One region of the Acidovorax sp. GW823-FHT01C06 genome, then DNA from elsewhere that is predicted to be linked to it. Evidence: predicted binding sites of a transcription regulator. Region 1 holds the regulator's gene; each other region holds the start of a gene.
What was found. Region 1 encodes sigma-54, which starts transcription at its own class of promoters, with help from an activator protein. Its sites were predicted from a motif close to TGGCANGNAANCTGCTTT; they were not measured.

Region 1 (5,008 bases):
TCGGAAAGTGCGTGTGAATCCGGCGTGCCGCCACGGGCCAGCAGCAACTGGCGAATGGAGTCCGGGATCGGCGCCACCTTGCGGCCGGCCTTGCCGATGAAAACGATGCCGATCTTGCCGCGCGCCACCTCGCGGCCCGAGGTCTTCTCGGTCATGCAAAAGACCAGGTCGAACCCATAGCGGTTGAAGTCCGCAGGCGCCATCTCCACGCGCATGGTCTCGCCGTGGAACCCCTCGGACTTGTACTGCGCCACGATGTCTCCGACCACGATGGACAGCCCGCCCACGTCGGCCTCGGGGTAGCCGAGTGACTGGAAAAACCGCACCCGGGCCTCGGACACGAGGCTCAGCAGCTGCGCGTTGTCCAGGTGCCCGCCCTGGTTGACGTGGCTGATGTAGATCTGCATTTCGGTGACGAAACCGAAGTGCGCGGGAAGGTCGAAGACGATGCGGGCCATGGACGGGGTGGCGAAGTGAGAGGGAAAGACGGCAACGGAGCGGAAAAACGGGCCACCAGGCGCATGCGCCGTGCACACGCCCGCACGGCGCCTACAGCGCCTTGCGCAGATTCGCCGGCGCGATCTTGAGCGCCTCGCGGTACTTGGCGACGGTGCGGCGCGCGCACTCGATGCCCTGCTCCTTGAGCATCTCGGCGATCTGGCTGTCCGACAGCGGCTTGGTCGGGCTCTCGGCGGCCACGAATTGCTTGATGAGGGCGCGCACGGCGGTGCTCGACGCATTGCCGCCGGTCTCGGTGCCCAGGCCCGAGCCGAAGAAGTACTTGAGCTCGTAGGTGCCGATGGGCGTGGCCATGTACTTGGCCGTGGTCACGCGGCTGATGGTGGACTCGTGCAGGCCCAGCTCGTCGGCGATGTCGCGCAGCACCAGCGGGCGCATGGCGAGTTCGCCGTGGGTGAAGAAGTTCTTCTGCCGCTCCACGATGGCGCGCGAGACGCGCAGGATGGTGTCGAAGCGCTGCTGGATGTTCTTGATGAACCAGCGCGCCTCCTGCAGGCGCTGCTGCATGCCCTGGTGGCCCTCGCCGCCCTTGTGGCCGCGCAGGGCGCCGGCATAGATGTCGTGCACGCGCAGGCGCGGCATCACGTCGGGGTTGAGCTGCACGATGAAGTTGTGCTGCCCGTCGCGGCCATTGGCGCGCCCGGCCTTGCGCACGATCACGTCGGGGATGATGATGTTGCGCTCCACGTCGGCGAAGCGGCGCCCCGGGCGCGGCTCCAGCCGGGCGATCAGCGCCATGGCGGCGCGGGTGCGCTCCTCGCTGTCGCCGCAGGCCTGCGTGAGGCGGCGCACGTCGCGCCGCGCCAGCATCTCCAGCGGCTGCTGGCACACGCGCAGCGCGGTCTGCACGGTGTCGGGGTCGATGTCGCTGTCCTCGTCGGCGGCCAGCGCCTTGAGCTGCAGCGTCAGGCACTCGGCCAGGCCGCGCGCGCCCACGCCCACGGGCTCCAGGCTCTGCAGCAGCCGCTGTGCCACGGTGAAGCGGTGCACCAACTCCTCGATCTGCTCCAGGTCGTCGGGCCCGGCCAGGCTGATGGCCAGCTCTTCGAGCGGATCCTCCAGGTAGCCGTCGTCGTTGAGCGATTCGATCAGGAAGCGCAGCGCGGCGCGGTCGATCTCGGACAGGCGCAGCGCCAGCGCCTGTCGGTGCAAAAAGGCGGTCAGCGATTCGTGCGTGCGGGCCAGCTCGGTGGCGTCGGCCTCGTCGCCTTCGGCGTCGTTGCGGTTGCGGGCGGGGGCGTCGCCGCCCCACTCGGCGTCGTTGGGCGCCATCTCCACCGTGCCGTCGCCGCTCCAGTCGGGCTCGTCGGCGCCCGCGCTCGGTGTTTCAGCATCATTTTGAGCCTCAGCGCTGGTACTGCTTGCGCTGGTAGCTCCTGAAAAAATAGCATCATCCGCGCTGTAGTCGTCGGCCTGGGCCGGCGTATCGGCGGCTTCCAGGCCAAACTCCTCGCGCGGCGCCTCGTCGGCGTTGCGTTCGAGGAACGGGTTTTCGTCGAGCATCTGCTCGACTTCCTGCGAGAGTTCCAGCGTGGACAACTGCAGCAGCCGGATGGACTGCTGAAGCTGGGGGGTCAATGCAAGATGCTGCGAGACGCGCAGCGAGAGTCCAGGTTTCATTGATTGAGCGCCGCCGGGCCGCCCCAAGGCGCGAAGGCCCCCTCGGGGGGCAGCGAACCACGCGCAGCGGGGAGCGTGGGGGTACCGTACCGCGCCGCCGGGCCGCCCCAAGGCGCGAACGCCCCCTCGGGGGGCAGCGCAGTACACGAAATGACAAGCGTGGAGGCCATGTCTACATGCGGAAATGTTCGCCCAGGTACACCCGGCGCACTTCGGCGTTGTCCACGATCTCGGACGGCGTGCCCTGGGCCAGCACCTGGCCATCGCTGATGATGAAGGCGTGGTCGCAGATGCCCAGCGTCTCGCGCACGTTGTGGTCGGTGATGAGCACGCCGATGCCGCGCGCCTTGAGGAAGCCGATGATGCGCTGGATCTCGATCACGGCGATGGGGTCGATGCCCGCAAAGGGCTCGTCCAGCAGGATGAAGCGCGGCTGCGTGGCCAGCGCGCGGGCGATCTCGACGCGGCGGCGCTCGCCGCCCGACAGGGCCATGGCGGGCGAGGCCCGCAGGTGGTCCACGCGCAGCTCCTGCAGCAAGGCCGTGAGACGCTCTTCGATGGCCTCGCGCGACAGCGGCTTGCCGTCGTCGTCCGCGCGCTGCAGCTCCAGCACCGCGCGCACGTTCTCTTCGACCGTGAGCTTGCGGAAGATGGAGGCTTCCTGCGGTAGGTAGGACAGCCCCAGCCGCGAGCGGCGGTGGATGGGCATGTGGGCCACCGAATGGCCGTCGATGCGGATGTCGCCCGCGTCGCTGCGCACCAGGCCCACGATCATGTAGAACGAGGTGGTCTTGCCCGCGCCGTTGGGCCCCAGCAGGCCCACGACCTCCCCCTTTTGCACGACCAGCGACACATCCTTGACGACCTTGCGGCTGCCATACGACTTGGCCAGGTGCTGCACCTCCAGGCGGCTGCCCGCCTGGGTGTCAGGACCGGGGCTGACGGGCTGCGCGCTCACTTGGAGCCGCCGCCAAGGCTGTTGCTGGGGCGCAGCACCGGCGCCGATGCCGGGGGCGCGGCCTCCGGCGCGGCGGTACCGGCGGGCGGGTCCTTGGGCGCGAGCACCGCACGCACCCGGCTGCCGGGCGCGGGCGCATCGCCCGCCGCATTGGTCGCGGGGGTGCGCTTGCCGTCCACGGTGAACACATCGGTGAGGTTGTTGTAGACGATCACGGCGCCGGTGATCTCGTCGCTGAGGACCGCCCCGCGGTAGCGGCGCAGCTCGGCGCGGGTGATGAAGCGCACGTTGTCGGCCTTGCCGTCGTACTCGATGACTTCGCTCTCGCCTTCGATGAACTCGTCCGGCGCGCCCGCCACGGTATCGCGCTTCTGGCGGAAGAAGGCCCGCTTGCCCGCCTCGGCCGTGACCACGCCGTACTGGTAGCCGTCGGCGTCCTGGCGCACGTCCAGCCGCGCGCCGCGCAGCACGATGGAGCCCTTGGTCATGACCACGCGGCCCGAGAACACGCTGGTCTGCTTGAGCTCATCGTGTCGCAAGGCGTCGGCCTCGATGTTCATGGGCTTGGCGCGGTCGGCCTTTTCGGCGTGCGCCGCGCCCAGATGGCAGGCCAGGGCGACAAGCAGGAGGTGGGGGAGGATGCGGTAGTTCATAGGGCACGAATCTTGCAGGTCATTGTAGCCACCCCACGGCGTGCGCCATGAAAAAAGCCCGCATCCGCGGGCTTCTTCTTGGGGCATCCGAGGCCGTCGGCGCTTGGAAGCCGACGCCTGCACCCGTGGAGCCGGCGCTGCCGGGCCGCCGGGTGCGTTCCCCTGGGCAGGAAGGCGGCTCACGAGGGCCACGCTTCCTTCAAGGAGGCGTCACCCCTTTTTCGCCGTGGCGGCCAGGTGCTCCACCACCTGCAGCACGTTCTGCATGTTGCCGGCCATGGTGCCATCGGTGTAGTACTTGCCGGCCACGCCCATGGAAGGCACGCCTTCCACGCCATACGCGTCCTGCAGCTGCGACGCACGGCGCACCTGGTTGGACACGGTGAAGGAGCCGTAGACCTCCTTGAACTTGGCGGCATCGACCCCCTGCTGGGTCACCCAGGCCAGGATTTCGTCGTCCTTGGCCAGCTTCTGCTTTTCCACATGGATGGCGCGGAACACCTTGGCGTGCAGCGCGTCGAGCTTGCCCATGCCTTCGAGCGTGTAGTAGAGCTTTTGCTGCGGCACGAAGCTGGCATTGAAGGCCACGGGCATGCGGCGGATGCTCATGTCCTTGGGGGCGCTCTTCACCCATGCGTCGAGCGTGGGCTCGAAGGCGTGGCAGTGGGGGCAGCTGTACCAGAAGAATTCGATCACATCGACCTTGCCGGCGGGCGCATCGGGCGCCACGGGCTTGTCCAGCCGCTTGAAGTCCTTGCCCTCCTTGAACTGGCGGGCCTGGGCCAGCGCGGGGGTGGCCACTGGCAGCGTCAGGGCGGAAGCGGCAACCGCCGAGGCGGCGGACAAAGAAAACTCACGGCGTTTCATGGCAAAGACTCTCCTGGTTCTGGTCTGGGGGATGTGAGCCATGCCCCCGCAAAAAGTTCAGCTCCCGCTGCGCGGCAGTTCAGCGCTGCACCCGCACCAGGGCCGATTCCACCCCGGCGCCGTCGAGCTTTTCCTTGAGCTGCTCGGCATCATCGCGCTTGGTGAACGGGCCCACGCGCACGCGGAACACGGCCCGCCCATTTTGCTCGCGCTCGCTCACCCGGGCCTCCCAGCCCAGCATGGCCAGCTTGGCGCGCTGGGCATCCGCATCGGCCTGGGTGCGGAATGCCCCGGCCTGCACGAAGTAGTCGAACGGGTCCAGGTTGCCCTTGGCGGCGGCCTTGGCGACGGCCAGATCGCCCAGCGGGTCGGCGCCGGGCTTGCTTTCGGC
Region 2 (5,008 bases), on a different contig from region 1:
TGGCCACGTTCAGGTAGTCGGGGTGGTCCTTGACCAGGCCCCAGCGCTTGTGCTGCGTGAGGAACCACATGCCGTCCGTGAGGTAGGGGAAGTTCACCGTGCCCTCGTTGAAGAACTTCATGTGGTTGGGGTCGTCCCAGGTCTTGCCCATGCCGTCCTGGTAGCGGCCCAGGATGCGCTGGTTGATGGCATCGACGCCCGTGTTCACGTAGGCCTTGCCGGCAATGGTCTCGGCCATCTTGTTCTTGTTGGCCAGGCCTTCGTCGATCCACTTGCTGGCCTCCAGGATGGCGGCCGTCACGGCACGGGCCGTGTTGGGGTACTTCTGCACGAATTCGGACGTGGTGCCCAGCACCTTCTCGGGGTGGTCCTTCCAGATGTCCTGCGTGGTCGTGGCCGTCACGCCGATGCCGTCCATGATGGCGCGGTGGTTCCAGGGCTCGCCCACGCAGAAACCGTCCATGTTGCCCACGCGCATGTTGGCCACCATCTGCGGCGGGGGCACGGTGATGACCTTGGCATCCTTCATCGGGTTGATGCCGTTGGCCGCCAGCCAGTAGTACAGCCACATGGCGTGCGTGCCGGTGGGGAAGGTCTGCGCGAAGGTGTACTCGCGCTTCTCGCTGGCCATCAGCTTGGCCAGGCCCGCGCCATTGACGGCGCCCTTGTCGGCGAGCTTCTTGGACAGCGTGATGGCCTGCCCGTTGTGGTTCAGGTTCATCAGCACGGCCATGTCCTTCTTGGGCCCGGCCAGGCCCAGGTGCACGCCGTAGACCAGGCCGTACAGCACGTGGGCGAAGTCGAGTTCGCCGTTGACCAGCTTGTCGCGCACACCGGCCCAGGAGGCTTCCTTGGTGGGGATGATGGTCACGCCGTACTTCTTGTCGATGCCGAGCACCGAGGCCATCACCACGCTGGCGCAGTCGGTCAGCGGGATGAAGCCGATCTTGACTTCCTTCTTCTCCGGCGCGTCCGAGCCCTGGGCGTGCACCAGCGCACGCAGCGCGGGGCTGACGCCGACGGCGCCCACGGTGGCGGCCTGCAGCACGGTGCGGCGGTTGAGGCTGGTTTTGAGCAGATCGGTCATGGGGCACTTCCTCATAGCGTTGAAAACAAAAAAGGCGTCCTCCCGAGCAGCCTGCATACATGCAGCACCGGTCGGTGAGGGACGCCTCTGTCCATGGCGATACCCGATGAAGGGCTCGCCCAGCACCGGCCCGCCTTTGGGCCCGTGCTGTGTGGGGGTGAGACCGCCATTGGTCTCGCAGGGGTTAAAGCAAGTGGCGTGCCAGGCCTTGCCGCACGGGCTCCGCATCAGTTCGGCGCATGATTTGCTATTGAACTGATAGCTTCTTGCGCAAATGGATCAAGCGCCGGGGGCCTTTTTGACCTGCAAACGCGCGGAGGTGGTGCGCGCGGTGAATGCCGCACTGCCTTTGTGCGGCGCACCATCCGGGAGAAGCCGGTGGACCTGGGCGTGGCCCAGGCCGGGGATGCCGGGTAAGGACCGCTGCGCAGCGAGGGGATCGTCCCCTTTCCCGAGCCGGGCAGAGGAGGGGCCAGGGGCCGCGGCTCCAAGACTGCCTGTGCAGTCTGGACGGTCTCCGAGAGCGGGCGGCCTCTGGCGGCTGCACCGATGCGCGCAGCGCCTCAGGAGGATGTCACCTGCTTACCCGAGCAGGTCCATCACGTCGAGCATGCGCTGGGCCACATCCACGAGCTTGAGGCCCTTGTCCATGGCGGTCTTGCGCAGTTTCTCGTACGCGGCCTGCTCGGTCAGGCCCTGGCGCTGCATGAGCAGGCCCTTGGCGCGGTCGATGGTCTTGCGGTCCTTGAGCTCGGTCTTGGCATCGGCGAGCTCGGCGCGCAGCGCCTGCTCGTGCTGGAAGCGCGCCATCGCCACGTCCAGGATGGGGCGGATGCGCTGGGGCGCGAGGCCGGCCACGATGTAGGCCGACACGCCCGCGGCCACCGCGTCCTTGACGTGCGAGGTGTCCTCGTCGTTGGTGAACATCACGATGGGGCGGCGTTCGTCGCGCGTGGCCACCACCACGTGTTCCAGCGCGTCGCGGGCCTCGCTCTCGGCGTCCACGATGATCAGGTCGGGCTGCAGCTGGGCGATCCGCTCGCTCAGGAACACATCCGCGGGCAGCGTGGCGATCAGGTTGAAATTGTTCTCCAGCAGCCCGATGCGCAGCGCCCGCGAACGCTCCGCCTGCAGCACGGCGTGTTCGTCGTCGGGGTCGGCAATGGCCAGGTCCGGGGCCACCACCACGATGCGCAGAGACTCGTTCATACCCTGGAGCATAAGCAATTTTTACGCCACAAATTGGTGCGCCGAAGCGGTGCGCCCCGGGCAGGTGCCGGGTTCCGGCAAGGGCCTTGCCTTGCAGGGTCTGAAACTTGCTAATAGTTTGCCGATTGGCAGGGCATACCCGATAGCGCCTTTCCTCCGTCGTCGCATATACATCTGGTCACATTGACATATTGATGAGGATTCCGCATGAACAAGCATATTGACCGGCGCCGTTTCGCCGCCGGGCTGGCCTTGACCACCGCCGCGTCCATGGCGCTGCTGCTCCTGTCCGGGTGCGGCAAGGTGCCCGACACCATCAAGATCGGCGTGGCGCAGCCCTTGAGCGGCCCCCTGGGCGCCCTCGGGCAGGACTTGCTCAATGGCGTGAACCTGGCCGTGGCCGAACTGAACAAGGGCGGCTACACCGTGGACGGCAAGCGGGTGACGCTGGAGGTGGTGGCGGTGGACGACAAGGCCGACGCGGCCACCGGCAAGACGGTGGCCCAGCAGCTGGTGGATGCCGGCGTGGTGGCCGTCATCGGGCACCTGAATTCGGGCGTGAGCATCGAGACCGCGCCCATCTACGCGGCCAAGGACATCGCGCAGATCGCCATCTCCACCAACCCCAAGTTCACGCAGCTGGGTTTCTCCACCACCTTCCGCATGGTGGGCAACGACACGCTGCAGGCGCGCGCCATCGGCTCGTTTGCCGCCACCCAGCTGGGCGCCGCGCGCTATGCCGCGCTGGATGATGGCACGCCCTACGGCAAGGGCCTGGCCGACGGGGCCGCCGCGCAGCTCAAGGCCGAGAAGAAAGAGGTGGTGGTGCGCAAGTCGTTCGACGACAAGACCACGGCATTCGACGAACTGGCCGGCGAACTCAAGGCCGCGAAGGTGGAGGTGATCGTCTCCACCCTCAATGACTTCCAGGCGCTGGCGTTGCTGGAAGCCCTGCGCAAGGTGGGGCACACCAAGGTGAGCCTGCTGGGCGGCGACACCATCAAGACCACCGACATGACCAAGGGGGCCGGCATCGTCGAGGGCGTCTATGCCACCTCGCCCGTGCTGGAAGCCAAGGAGTTTTCCACGGGCAAGCCCTTCCTGGAAAAGTACATCGATGCCTACAAGAAGCCGCCCGCGTACGGCGGGCACTACAGCTACGACAGCATGTACGTGCTCTCGGCGGCCATCCAGAAGGCCAAGTCCGCGGACCCCAAGGACATCACCAAGGCCATGCACGGCATCAACGGCTACGCGCCCGTGATCGGCACGATGACCTGGGATGACAAGGGCGAGCAGCGCTACGGCGCGGTGGGCGTGTACGAACTGCGCAGCGGCAGCTGGGAGCTGCGCATGCGCTCGGACCGCTGGTAGGCGCGGCCTGCGACCCTGGGGATGCACGACCCCTGCCGGCCACCGCCGGCAGGGGTTTTTGCATCAGGCCCCTCGCGAGCCCGGGTTTTACACTCGGGGCATGAGTCTGTTGATCCTCGGAATTGAATCCTCGTGCGACGAGACCGGCGTGGCGCTGGTGCGCTCCACGGGCGATGCCGTTCCCACCCTGCTGTCCCACGCCCTGCACAGCCAGATCGAGATGCACCAGGCCTATGGTGGCGTGGTGCCCGAGCTGGCCAGCCGCGACCACATCCGCCGCGTGCTGCCGCTGGCCACGCAAGTGTTGACCGAGTCCGGCCAGACGCTGGCGGACGTGGACGTGGTCGCTTACACGCGCGGCCCGGGCCTGGCGGGTGCCCTGCTGGTGGGGGCCGGCGTGGCCTGCGCGCTGGGCGCGGCGCTGGACAAGCCGGTGCTGGGCGTGCACCACCTGGAGGGGCACCTGCTCTCGCCCTTCCTGAGCGCGGACCCGCCCGAGTTCCCCTTCGTGGCCCTGCTGGTCTCCGGCGGCCACACCCAGCTCATGCGGGTGGACGGCGTGGGTCGCTACGAGATCCTGGGCGAGACCATCGACGACGCGGCGGGCGAGGCCTTCGACAAGTCGGCCAAGCTCATGGGCCTGGGCTACCCGGGAGGGCCGGCGCTGTCACGCCTTGCCGAGCAGGGCGATCCGGCGGCCTTCAAGCTGCCGCGCCCGCTGCTGCACAGCGGCAATCTCGACTTCTCCTTTGCCGGGCTCAAGACCGCCGTGCTGACCCAGGCCAAAAAACTGGGCGACGGGCTCGAAGCGCGCAAGGCCGACCTGGCGGCCAGCACCGAGGCCGCCATCGTCGAGGTGCTGGTGAAAAAGACGCTGGCGGCGCTCAAGCAGACCGGCCTCAAGCGCGTGGTGGTGGCCGGTGGTGTGGGCGCCAACCGGCATCTGCGGGCGCAGCTCAATGCCGCCTGCGCGGCGGCCAGGGTGCGGGTGCACTACCCCGAATTGCACCTGTGCACCGACAACGGGGCCATGATCGCCATGGCGGCGGCAATGCGGCTGCAGGCGGGGCAGCAGGAGGCGAACACCGACTATGCGTTTGATGTGAAGCCGCGGTGGCCGCTGGATTCCATCGTGCCAGTCGGCTGAAATGGGCTGGTCATTCCAGCCCCGTCGACAAACCTATCCTGCAGAACCGCGCTGTTGCCTGCGCAGTCCCATCCAACCCAGGATGGCAGCCAGTGCAGCCAGTGCCCACGGGTTGTTGACCGGGATGCTGGTGGGGTCAGAGCCCAGTGCCGGAGCCAGCGGATCGCGGATACGCCCTGCGGCAATGTCTG
Region 3 (5,008 bases), on a different contig from region 1:
GCACCCGCGCGCCGTGAGAAGGGCTGCCACAAGGGTTCGGTGCCCAGCAGCACGTTGTCCAGCACCGTGAGGTTGTCGGCCAGGGTGAAATGCTGGTGCACCATGCCGATGCCCGCCGCCAGCGCCGCGCGTGGCTGGCCGGGCGGCAGCGGCTGGCCGAAGACCTCGATGTGGCCCGCGTCGGCCACGTAGTGGCCGAACAGGATGGACATCAGCGTGGACTTGCCCGCCCCGTTCTCCCCCAGCAGTGCCAGCACCTCGCCGCGCTGCAGCGCAAGGCTGATGCCGTCGTTGGCCACCAGCTTGCCGAAGCGTTTGGTGATGCCCTGCAGCCGCAGGACGGGGCCGGAGGGGTCCGTCATTTCCAGTTCGAGAGAAAGGCCAGCAGCACCTTGGCGGAATTGGCCGCCGCCAGGCCCATGAAGGTGCCCATTTCATTCTCGCCTTCGCCACCACCGGCCAGATCGCTCAGCGAGCGAAAGGCGATGTAGGGCACGCCGTTGCTGTGGGCCACCATGGCGGTGGCGGCGGTCTCCATGTCGAGCACATTGGCCTCGAAGGTCTTGAACGCGTACTCGCGGAAAGCCCTGTTGTCCACGAAGGCCTGGCCCGACACGCCGTTGCCGCCCACCACGAGCTGCGGGCGCTGTTTCAGGCAGGTGCTGGCCAGGCAATGCGCCAGGCCCACGTCCTGCAGGCCGCGCGCGGTGGCCAGCATTTGGGGGTCCGCCTCAAACCAGAACTGTCTGGTGATGCCGGGCTTGGCCGCCGACCTCACCTCGACCGGGCGCGGGTGCATCATGCCGAAGGCGGGCATCGTCAGCTCGCTTTTCATCCACGCGGGGGCGCTGTACTGGCCGGGCTGGTCTTCACGCGCCATCAGCCATTCCATGTACTGTCCCCACTGCGCGGGCACGGTCACGTCGCCAATGTGCAGGCCGGGGTTCACGCCACCGGCGATGCCGGAAAAGACGATGTGGCTCACGTTGAAGCGGTCCAGCACCAATTGTGTGTTCATGGCCGCGTTGGTCATGCTGATGCCCGACAGGAACACCACCACGGGCTTGCCCGAGAGCATGCCGGTGGTGAATTCCACGCCGTTGACGCTGTGCCTGGCCGGCTGCTGCACCTGGGGCAGCAGCACCGTCAGCTCGGGTGCAAAGGCCGAGATGACGGCGATGCGCGGCATGCTGTCCAGCCGTGCCGCCTGGCCCGGCACGACCGCGGCGCATCCCGCCACCAGCGTGGCCAGGGCCAGGGCGCCCAGCAGGCGCATGCACCGCGCGGCCAGGGCGGTTGTCTCGGGGCGGTGGGAAAGCGGTGCGGGCATGGCGTTCCTTGTCGGGAAAAAGAAGAAAAGGAAAAATCGTACAGCGCAGCGCACGGCGGCGCAGGCCACAGCGCAGCCGGTGCCCGCGCGCCGGGGTGCCTACCTGGCCGTGGACTTGGGCTGGCTGTCGTCCACCTTCACGCTGAACTTGCCGGCCAGGATGTCGGCCTCCTTGGCCTTGACCTTGGCCACGATGTCGGCGGGCACCTTCTTCTCGAACGTGCCCAGCGGCGCCAATTCAGAGCCCTTGTGCTTCATCATCGAGTAGGGGCCGTAGTCCTCGGCCGTGAACTTGCCGTCCTTGACCAGCTTGAGGGCGCGTTCGATGCTGGGCTCCATGTGCCACAGCGCGGAGGCGACCACGGTGTCGGGGTACTTGTCCTGGGTGTTGATCACGTTGCCGATGGCCAGCTTGCCCTTCTCCTTGGCCGCGTCGGACACGCCAAAGCGCTCGGCATAGAGCACGTCGGCGCCCTTGTCGATCATGGCGAAGGTGGCTTCCTTGGCCTTGGGCGGGTCGAACCAGCTGTTGATGAAGGTGATGGTGAACTCGACCTTGGGGTTGGTCTCCTTCGCGCCGGCCATGAAGGCGTGCATCAGGCGGTTGACCTCGGGAATGGGGAAGCCGCCGACCATGCCGATCTTGTTCGTCTTGGTCATGCCGCCCGCGACCATGCCGGACAGGTAGGCGGGCTCCTGGATGTAGTTGTCGAACACGCTGAAATTGGGCGCCTGCGGCTTGCCCGAGGAGCCCAGCAGGAACGAGGTCTTGGGGAAGTCCTTGGCCACCTTGCGGGCGGCGGTCTCCACCGCGAAGGCCTCGCCCACGATGAGCTGGTTGCCGCCGGTGGCGTACTCGCGCATCACGCGCTCGTAGTCGGCGTTGGAGACGTTCTCGCTGGCCTTGTATTCGATCTCGCCGCGCGCTTCGGCGGCCTTCAGGGCCTTGTGGATGCGGCTCACCCACTGCTGCTCGTAGGGCACCGTGTAGATCGCCGCGACCTTGAGCTTGGACTGCGCGTGGGCCAGCGAGGGTGCCAGGCCCATGGCGGCCGAAAGGGCCATGGAAGTGCAGAGCAGGCGTCCGGTGAAGATGCGGCGAGTGGTCATGGTGGAGTCCTTCAGACAGGCAAACAAGGAGGAATGGGTGTCAGCAGCCAAGCAAGGAGCGCGCCAATGGGCAGCCGCCCGGAGGCACGAGGCCGGAGGCAAGTCTGCCAGAGGAAAGCCACCAGTTGGTAAAAAAATGACGCGCCAAAAAAACCACCGGAGGGCCTGGCCCCGCGGTGGCTGGTTCGCGATGGTGTGGCGTGCGCCTACTTGGTGCCGAAGATCCGGTCCCCCGCATCCCCCAGCCCCGGCAGGATGTAGCCGTGGTCGTTCAGTTCGCGGTCGATGGCGGCGGTGAAGATCGGCACGTCGGGGTGGGCCTTTTGCAGCGTGGCCACGCCTTCGGGGGCGGCCAGCAGGCACACGAACTTGATGGAGCGGGGGTTGAGCTTTTTCAGGCGGTCCACGCAGGCGGCGGCCGAGTTGCCGGTGGCCAGCATGGGGTCCACCACGATGATGTCGCGCTCGTCCATTTCGGACGGCATCTTGAAGTAGTACTCCACCGGCTGCAGCGTGGCCGGGTCGCGGTACAGCCCGATGTGGCCCACGCGGGCGCCGGGCACCACGTTGAGCATGCCGTCGAGGAAGCCGTTGCCCGCGCGCAGGATGGAGACCAGTACCAGCTTCTTGCCGTCGATCACCTGGCCGGTCATGGTCTCCAGCGGGGTTTCGATCTGCACGTCCTGCAGGGGCATGTCGCGCGTGACTTCGTACGCCATGAGCGTGCTGAGCTCGCCCAGCAGGCGGCGAAAGCTGTTGGTGCTGGCGTCCTTCTTGCGCATCAGCGTGAGCTTGTGCTGGACGAGGGGGTGGTTGATGACGGTGACGTTGCTCATGGCTGGGCCTGTGTTTTGGGGGATGGAAAGAGGCGCGCCTGCATTTTTACCTGACAGAGGCGCTGGCGGCAGGCACTGTCAGGGTTGCGTGCTGCCGTGCTGCCGTGCTGCCGTGCGGCCGGCCGTGGCGGGCCGCTGGCGTCGCCCTCTGGGGCTGGCGGCGGCGGCGCGGCGCATGGGTGAGTCTAATCCGACAGGAACCGCGCATAGCGCGCCAGGTCCACATTGCCGCCGCTGATGATGACGCCCACCCGTTCGCCCTGCAGCAGCTTGCCGCCGTCATCGACACCCGAGAACGCGTGCGCGCCCGCATAGGCAAGGGCGCCCGTGGGCTCCACCACGATCTTCATGCGCTCCGCGAAGAAGCGCAGGGACTGCATGAGCTGGGCGTCGCTCACGCTCAGGATGTCTTCCACCCGCTCGCGGATGATGGGAAAGGTGAGCTCGCCCAGCGCCTGGGTCTGCGCGCCATCGGCGATGGTGTGCGGCGTCGGGATGCGCACGATCTGCCCCGCCCGCAGCGACTGCTGGCCGTCGTTGCCGTTTTCGGGCTCCACGCCGATCACGCGGCAGCGCGGTGCCAGGGCGCCCGCGGCCAGCAGGCTGCCTGCCAGCAGGCCCCCGCCGCCCACGCACACGAACAGGTAGTCGAGGTCGGGCACTTCTTCAAAAAGCTCCAGCGCCGCGGTGCCCTGGCCCGCGATGACGTGGGGATGGTCGAACGGAGGCACCAGCGTCATGCCTCGCTCCAGCGCCAGGCGGCGGCTGATGGCCTCGCGGTCCTCGGTGTAGCGGTCGTAGGTGACGACCTGGGCTCCATAGGCGCGCGTGGCCGCCATCTTGGAGGCGGGCGCGTCTTCGGGCATGACGATGGCGACGGGCATGTCCAGCAGGCGGGCCGACAGCGCGATCGCCTGCGCATGGTTGCCGGCCGAGAAAGCCAGCACGCCGCGTTCGCGCTGCTCGTCGGTGAACTGGGCGAGCGTGTTGAAGGCGCCGCGGAACTTGAACGCGCCCGTGCGCTGCAGGTTCTCGCATTTGAAGAAGAGCTGGGCGCCCAGCATTTCGTCGGCGGTGGTGGAGCGCAGCACCGGCGTGCGGTGCGCGATGCCCTTGAGCCGGTGCGCGGCGGCGGCCACGTCGTCGTAGGTGGGCGGGGTCAGACTGGGCAATGTCATGGCGGCGTCCTCGGGGCAGGGGCGGGCAAGGGGTTGCCCGTGTTCGCCACATGATAGCCCCAGACGCGATCGCCGCGCGCCGAAAAGGCCTCTGCCGGTTGTCCTGTCAGCGCGGGCAGCTATCAATTTTGACTTTTCGCGCCGGTCTCGCGGCGCGGCGCTCTCAGCCCAGTTCGCTGAACCGTACCAGCGGCGCCAGGGCCGGGAAGTCGCCCGCGCGCTTTTGCTTCATGGCCGTGACCGACTCGCGCACGTGCTGGTTGCTCCAGATGGCGCCCTGCAGCCAGCCCATCTGGCGCAGGCTGTCTTCCACGCTGTGGTCGCGCGCGTAGTTCACGGCCTGCTTGGTGCCCCAGATGGCGACGGGGGGCTTGGCGGCGATCTCCTGGGCGCATTGCAGGGCGGCGGCCAGCATGGCCTCCTGCGTGTCGAACACCTCGTTGACCAGCCCGTGGCCCAGGGCCCTGGCGGCGCCCAGGCGGCGGCCGGTGTAGGCCAGTTCTTTCACCACGCCCAGCGGGATGAGCTTGGGCAGGCGCTGCAGCGTGCCCACG
Region 4 (5,008 bases), on a different contig from region 1:
TGCAATGGTACGTTTACCTCGAAGTCGCTTATTCACGAGATTGGAGGATCGTCTCTCTTTGCTAATCTACGCGGAATCAATGCACTGCGAAACCATCTCCTGGGAGAAAACCTAGAATGCGAGCGGACTTGTCCAATACTACCACCCACTCTTGTTTATGAAGCACAGGTAGAAATAACGCATCGTCGACTGCCACATCGCCGTTGCGCAGCAATTTGAGTGCTGCATTCATCGAATCAGGAAAATGCTCAATAAACGCCTTCAGTGGTCTGGCGCGTTTTAGTACCTTATTTTTGTATTCGTCATTGTAAGAAGTATAAAATTCAGGCCGTTGGGAGTAGTCGCGTCCACCGAGAATTGATTCCAGCATGACATTTTTACGTTCTTCTGCATTCAAAGGATCACGAATGCCTACAACGCTTGGCCCACTATGCCAGTTTGGGCGGATTGAAGGGTCTAGCTTAGCTAGCTGTTGGCTTACATTGGCACCATTGAAATCTGGTAGGCCTATGACGCGAAACCGATCTACTTCATGAACCAAAAAAAGTGGCCGCGCTTGGTAGGCTATATGAATACCATAGACCAATGCCGTAAATTGCATTAATAATATCAGAGTCATATCAATAACAAGTTCTCGACTGGACTTTTTTGGTGTGAAGGCTATTAGTGTCAACAAGGGCCCGCAGGTCACGTCCACGCAGAATAAAATAAGAAAAAGGCTGAGCCCCCCCGATAGAAGGCCATATGGGTGCGGATACCAGATAAAAAATACCAATACCGCAGCTATTATGGCTATGCTGACTGAACCTAAGAAATGAAATAAGCTGGCCTTTGCTGCAGACCGGATGCGTGAAGCGAACAACATGAGAGAGTTTGGGGATTCGTCAACGGCACTCTGTCGGAAGATATTTGGCGGGCAGGGTACCCAGCGTGACGTTGGTCATGCCACGGGCTGTTGCCGTCATGGAGGTATTGCCGGCACACGCCCAGTCAATGGAGTGACTGGATGCGGCTGTTGGCGCAACATTGGCCGCATTGGGCGACAAGGTGAATGTCATGCCGTTCAGTCCTGCAGGAATGCCATTGCCCGCATTGGCTGAAATGGTCACGAAAATAGGCCAGGCCCCATCGGGGGAAAAGAGTGCGCAAGCAGTGCCTACCGCCCCCGCAGCACCTACGCAAATATTAGCCACGTATTTTGATTGTTTGTCCGTCACGGGGCTGAGGTTGATTGCCGTTGCGGCCGCATCCAAGCCGGTTGCCCGATTCTGCGTATAACCCTCACTAAGAAGGGTCTTGACAACAGAGGCGGACACGAGTGCCTCAGTGATTTTTGCGCGGATAGCATAGGCCTGATAGGCTGGCATAGCGACAGCCGCCAGAATGCCGATAATGGCTACCACGATCATCAACTCGATCAGGGTAAAGCCTTTGCTGGTGATGGCAACCATGATGGGATCCCCCACTACTGGCGAAAATTCACAAAAGCTTCAACTGAAATAAAGAGGGTGCCCTTTGGCACCCTCTTTGGAGACTCACTAAGTCAAAATCAGCAAAGTATTAAACCTCTACATCGCTGAATTAACGGCACTCAGCAGGGGCATATTTGGCGTCCAAGGCGGTTGCAGGTACCGTTGGTGCGTTGGCGGCGGTGAATCGAGCGGTCGCCGTTACGACCGTCGAACTACCACATGCCCAATCGACGGCACCCGCCGACGTCGCGGTAGGCGTGCCGATAGTACCACCATTGTTGACCAGAGGCCGGAACGAAAGGATACGACCGTTTAGGCCCGTGGGAATGCCATTGGCTGCAGTAGCTGCGATGGCAACGTTGATTTGCCATGGGCCCGTCGCACCACCTGCATGGGCTGTACAGTTGGCGCCACCAGCAGGAACTTGGTCAATGCAGAAGTTGGCCACGTACTTAGATTGCTTTTCTTGGAAGGACGTGGTATTAATACCAGCAGCAGCAGCATCCAAGGCAGTAACGCCGCCAGTCTGGAATGCTTCGCTCAGTACAGCCTTAGCGGAAGAGGCTGCAATTACCCCTTCCGAGACCTTCGCGCGAATGCTGTAATCTTGATACGCAGGCAGCGCTACAGCAGCCAAAATACCAATAATAGCCACCACGATCATCAATTCAATCAGGGTAAAACCCTTTTGCAGAGTGCGCGTCATAAGAAACTCCTTAGAGGTCAATTGCAATTTACAACCTGCAGAAGAATTCTTCAGGTCTGCAAGCTTCCAAGCATTTCCCGTGCCAATCTGCGTCTCAGCGATGAAATTCTCTGTAGAGAGACCGGCGTTCTGTAACGTCGCCACTATTCATTCTTCATCGTTCAGTCTGACAATTTTGTCCGATCAAGAGTGTCACCACCCACCAAAAAACAAATTTTGTAGACTCTATGTGCCACTGTTGTCAGCAAAATTCAAGAACATTTCTTTTAGAAGATAAAAACTGTTGTCATACAGCGAACGTCTGCCCTTCCTGCAGCCATTGGATGTTGACGAAATCGGAGGTAGCGGCATTCGCCAAATTTGCGGCGAACAGGCCACGAATTTCTTCCATGATGATTTCTGTTTCCGCCGGTTTGGTATGAGTGATGTACACCTTGCAATGATGCGTGGCGAAGGACTGCAGTTCAGCGAGCAAAGTGTGTGGTGACAGGTGCAAACTACGGCGAGCCAAAGCGCTTTCACGGTCGCTGAAAGCAGTCTCAATGACGAGCATCACCGCGGGTAGTTTGTTGATCCGCTCCCAGAACAAGGGGTTGCGCTCAGTGTCGCCGCTAAAGACCCACCAACCTTCGTTTCCTTGGATGGCATAGCCGACGGCGGGCACCGTGTGGACTGCGGGAAGTGCCTCCACTAGCCGCCCGGCTACGATGCGCTGTTCTCCTATCTGCAGCGGATAGAAACGCACAAACGGTCGGTCAGCCGTAGGGATTGATTCGAAGTCGGGCCAGATGATTTTGTTAAAAACGTGTTCGCGCAGTGCTTGGATGGTGGCTGGCAAGGCGTGGATCTGCACGGGCGTATCACGTAGGGATGCGACCGAATCTAGCATCAATGGCAACGCCGCGATGTGATCCAGATGGGAATGCGTCAGAAACACATGGTCGATCTGGCGCATCTCGTCCAACGTCAGGTCTCCCACCCCCGTGCCCGCATCGACCAGGATGTTGTTGTCGATGAGAAATGAGGTCGTCCGGCAATCTTTGGCGATGGCCCCGGAGCAGCCCAGCACGCGAACTTTCATGGGGCCACCCTATTCACTATTTGGTGTCGAAGTTTGTAGCGCCGTCCCAGGCGGGGTCGAAGGCCTGCGCTTGCCGGAGTTGTAGACGGGCCGTATACAAGTCATAGAGGGCAGATGGTGGGGCTGTTTGCTTCAAATGTGCGAGCAGTTTGCCGCATTGTGCCCAGTCCTGGTTGCGATAGGCTTCAAGGAAGTGTTGCCAAGTAGATATTTCTTCGATGATCTGGTGCCCTGGGATAGGCAGTGAGGTAACTGGCGAATAAATTGAAACTGTCTGGGCTTTGCCTTTCACGCGCACCAAGTCCAGCTCCCGCCACGCGAATTGGGACGCCTGGGCCTGGGTGGTGGCACTTGCTACAGTGCGCACACCATAGTGTTTGGACAGTCCTTCCAGGCGCGACCCGAGATTGACGGCGTCGCCAATCACGGTATAGCTGCGCCGGATGTCGGAGCCCATGTCTCCAACACACATGGTGCCAGTATTGAGGCCAATGCCCACGCCAATCTCCGGAAGGCCGCGCTCCCGGTGCGCATGGTTGATCTGTTCCACTGCCTGCTCCATGTCCAGCGCTGCCCGCACCGCCAGTTGCGCATGGTCTGGCGTAGCCACCGGCGCTCCCCAGAACGCCATCACGCAGTCCCCCATGTACTTGTCGATGGTGCCGCGATGACTGCGAATGATGTGGGTGAGCCGGCTGAACACCTCGTTGAGCAGGGCTTGGAGTTGCAGCGGTTCCATCTGTTCAGACATGGCCGTAAACCCCCGCATGTCGCAGAACATCACGGTCAGCTCCTGGTTGGTCGCCTGCATGCTGTACTTCTCGGGCTGCTTGACCATCTCGTCCACCAGTTCCGGCGGCACATACGTGCCAAACAGCGCAGCCAGTTCCCGCTTGGAGCGGCTTTCCACAAAGTAGCCGTAGACCATGTTCAGGGCGAATGCGAACACCGCCATCACCACCACGGTAGCCAGTGGCATGGCCAGGCCATGGGCGAGGTAGAGCCAGAGATTGAGCACGGCAAGGACTGAGACGGTCCCAAGGCTGAGCAAGACCGCGGAGGTCGCCGAAAGCGCTGGCAGCGCCACCGCCAGCAAAAGGCCTGCGATGAGCAGCTGCACGGCATCAAAGCCCACGGCGTAGTCTGGCCGCACGATGCTTTTCCCGTCCAGAAAGGCCGAGAGCATGTTGGCGTGCGTCTCCACGCCTGGGTAGGTGCGGCCCACCGGGGTCACGCGCAGGTCCAGCAAGCCGGGCGTGGTCGAGCCCACCAGCACCAGCTGGTTCTGAAGGCTATGGGAAGGGAGCTTGCCCTCCAGGACGTCGGACGCGGAGATGTACCGGAACGACCCACCGCCGACATCCCCGGGGCCGCGGAAGGGGATGAGGGTTGCGAGCTGGGCGTCCACGGGCAATGCCAGCGCGCGGCCATCCTGGCGCAGCACGACGCTCTGCAGCGTGTCGTATCCGCCTTCAGGAAGAGGGCTGGCAAAGCCGGGGTGCACTTCCGGCATGCCAAGCACCGTGCGAAACATCGCCAGCGCGAGGGATTCGTAGTACTTCCCCTGGTGCTCCGCAAGCAGGGGAAGGGAGCGGACGACGCCATCGTCATCGGTGATGGAGTTGAAAAAGCCTGCGGCGGGCACGGCGCTGGCGAGCTCTTCGATGTTGCTGCCATAACCGCCCCAGGAAGTGGCTTTCAGCGGCAGGCCGCGCAGCCGCTCCGGGGAGAGCGCTGGCGCGGGCAACA

Region 2: a site for sigma-54 is predicted at 2,308-2,325, ahead of AC1RCS_RS19930 (ANTAR domain-containing response regulator). Genes of this name have one in related genera too.
Region 3: a site for sigma-54 is predicted at 2,489-2,506, ahead of AC1RCS_RS15710 (BMP family protein). Genes of this name have one in related genera too.
Region 4: a site for sigma-54 is predicted at 2,246-2,263, ahead of AC1RCS_RS14380 (pilin). Genes of this name have one in related genera too.

Annotation. Positions count from the first base shown of each region.
Region 1 covers NZ_JBXAKN010000005.1:286,040-291,047, forward strand. The annotation lists gene AC1RCS_RS13630 (acyl-CoA thioesterase) at 1-458, opposite strand, end outside; gene AC1RCS_RS13635 (RNA polymerase factor sigma-54) at 550-2,139, opposite strand; gene lptB (LPS export ABC transporter ATP-binding protein) at 2,312-3,097, opposite strand; gene lptA (lipopolysaccharide transport periplasmic protein LptA) at 3,094-3,750, opposite strand; gene AC1RCS_RS13650 (thiol:disulfide interchange protein DsbA/DsbL) at 3,961-4,617, opposite strand; gene AC1RCS_RS13655 (SPOR domain-containing protein) at 4,697-5,008, opposite strand, start outside.
Region 2 covers NZ_JBXAKN010000010.1:195,006-200,013, reverse strand. The annotation lists gene AC1RCS_RS19935 (CmpA/NrtA family ABC transporter substrate-binding protein) at 1-1,087, opposite strand, end outside; gene AC1RCS_RS19930 (ANTAR domain-containing response regulator) at 1,670-2,296, opposite strand; gene AC1RCS_RS19925 (branched-chain amino acid ABC transporter substrate-binding protein) at 2,504-3,670, shown strand; gene tsaD (tRNA (adenosine(37)-N6)-threonylcarbamoyltransferase complex transferase subunit TsaD) at 3,771-4,817, shown strand; gene AC1RCS_RS19915 (IPTL-CTERM sorting domain-containing protein) at 4,851-5,008, opposite strand, start outside.
Region 3 covers NZ_JBXAKN010000007.1:119,397-124,404, reverse strand. The annotation lists gene AC1RCS_RS15720 (ABC transporter ATP-binding protein) at 1-362, opposite strand, end outside; gene AC1RCS_RS15715 (5'-methylthioadenosine/S-adenosylhomocysteine nucleosidase) at 359-1,330, opposite strand; gene AC1RCS_RS15710 (BMP family protein) at 1,430-2,440, opposite strand; gene upp (uracil phosphoribosyltransferase) at 2,647-3,276, opposite strand; gene AC1RCS_RS15700 (threo-3-hydroxy-L-aspartate ammonia-lyase) at 3,462-4,454, opposite strand; gene AC1RCS_RS15695 (enoyl-CoA hydratase-related protein) at 4,618-5,008, opposite strand, start outside.
Region 4 covers NZ_JBXAKN010000006.1:141,761-146,768, forward strand. The annotation lists gene AC1RCS_RS14370 (pilus assembly protein) at 77-865, opposite strand; gene AC1RCS_RS14375 (pilin) at 885-1,451, opposite strand; gene AC1RCS_RS14380 (pilin) at 1,582-2,178, opposite strand; gene AC1RCS_RS14385 (3',5'-cyclic-nucleotide phosphodiesterase) at 2,465-3,259, opposite strand; gene AC1RCS_RS14390 (CHASE2 domain-containing protein) at 3,276-5,008, opposite strand, start outside.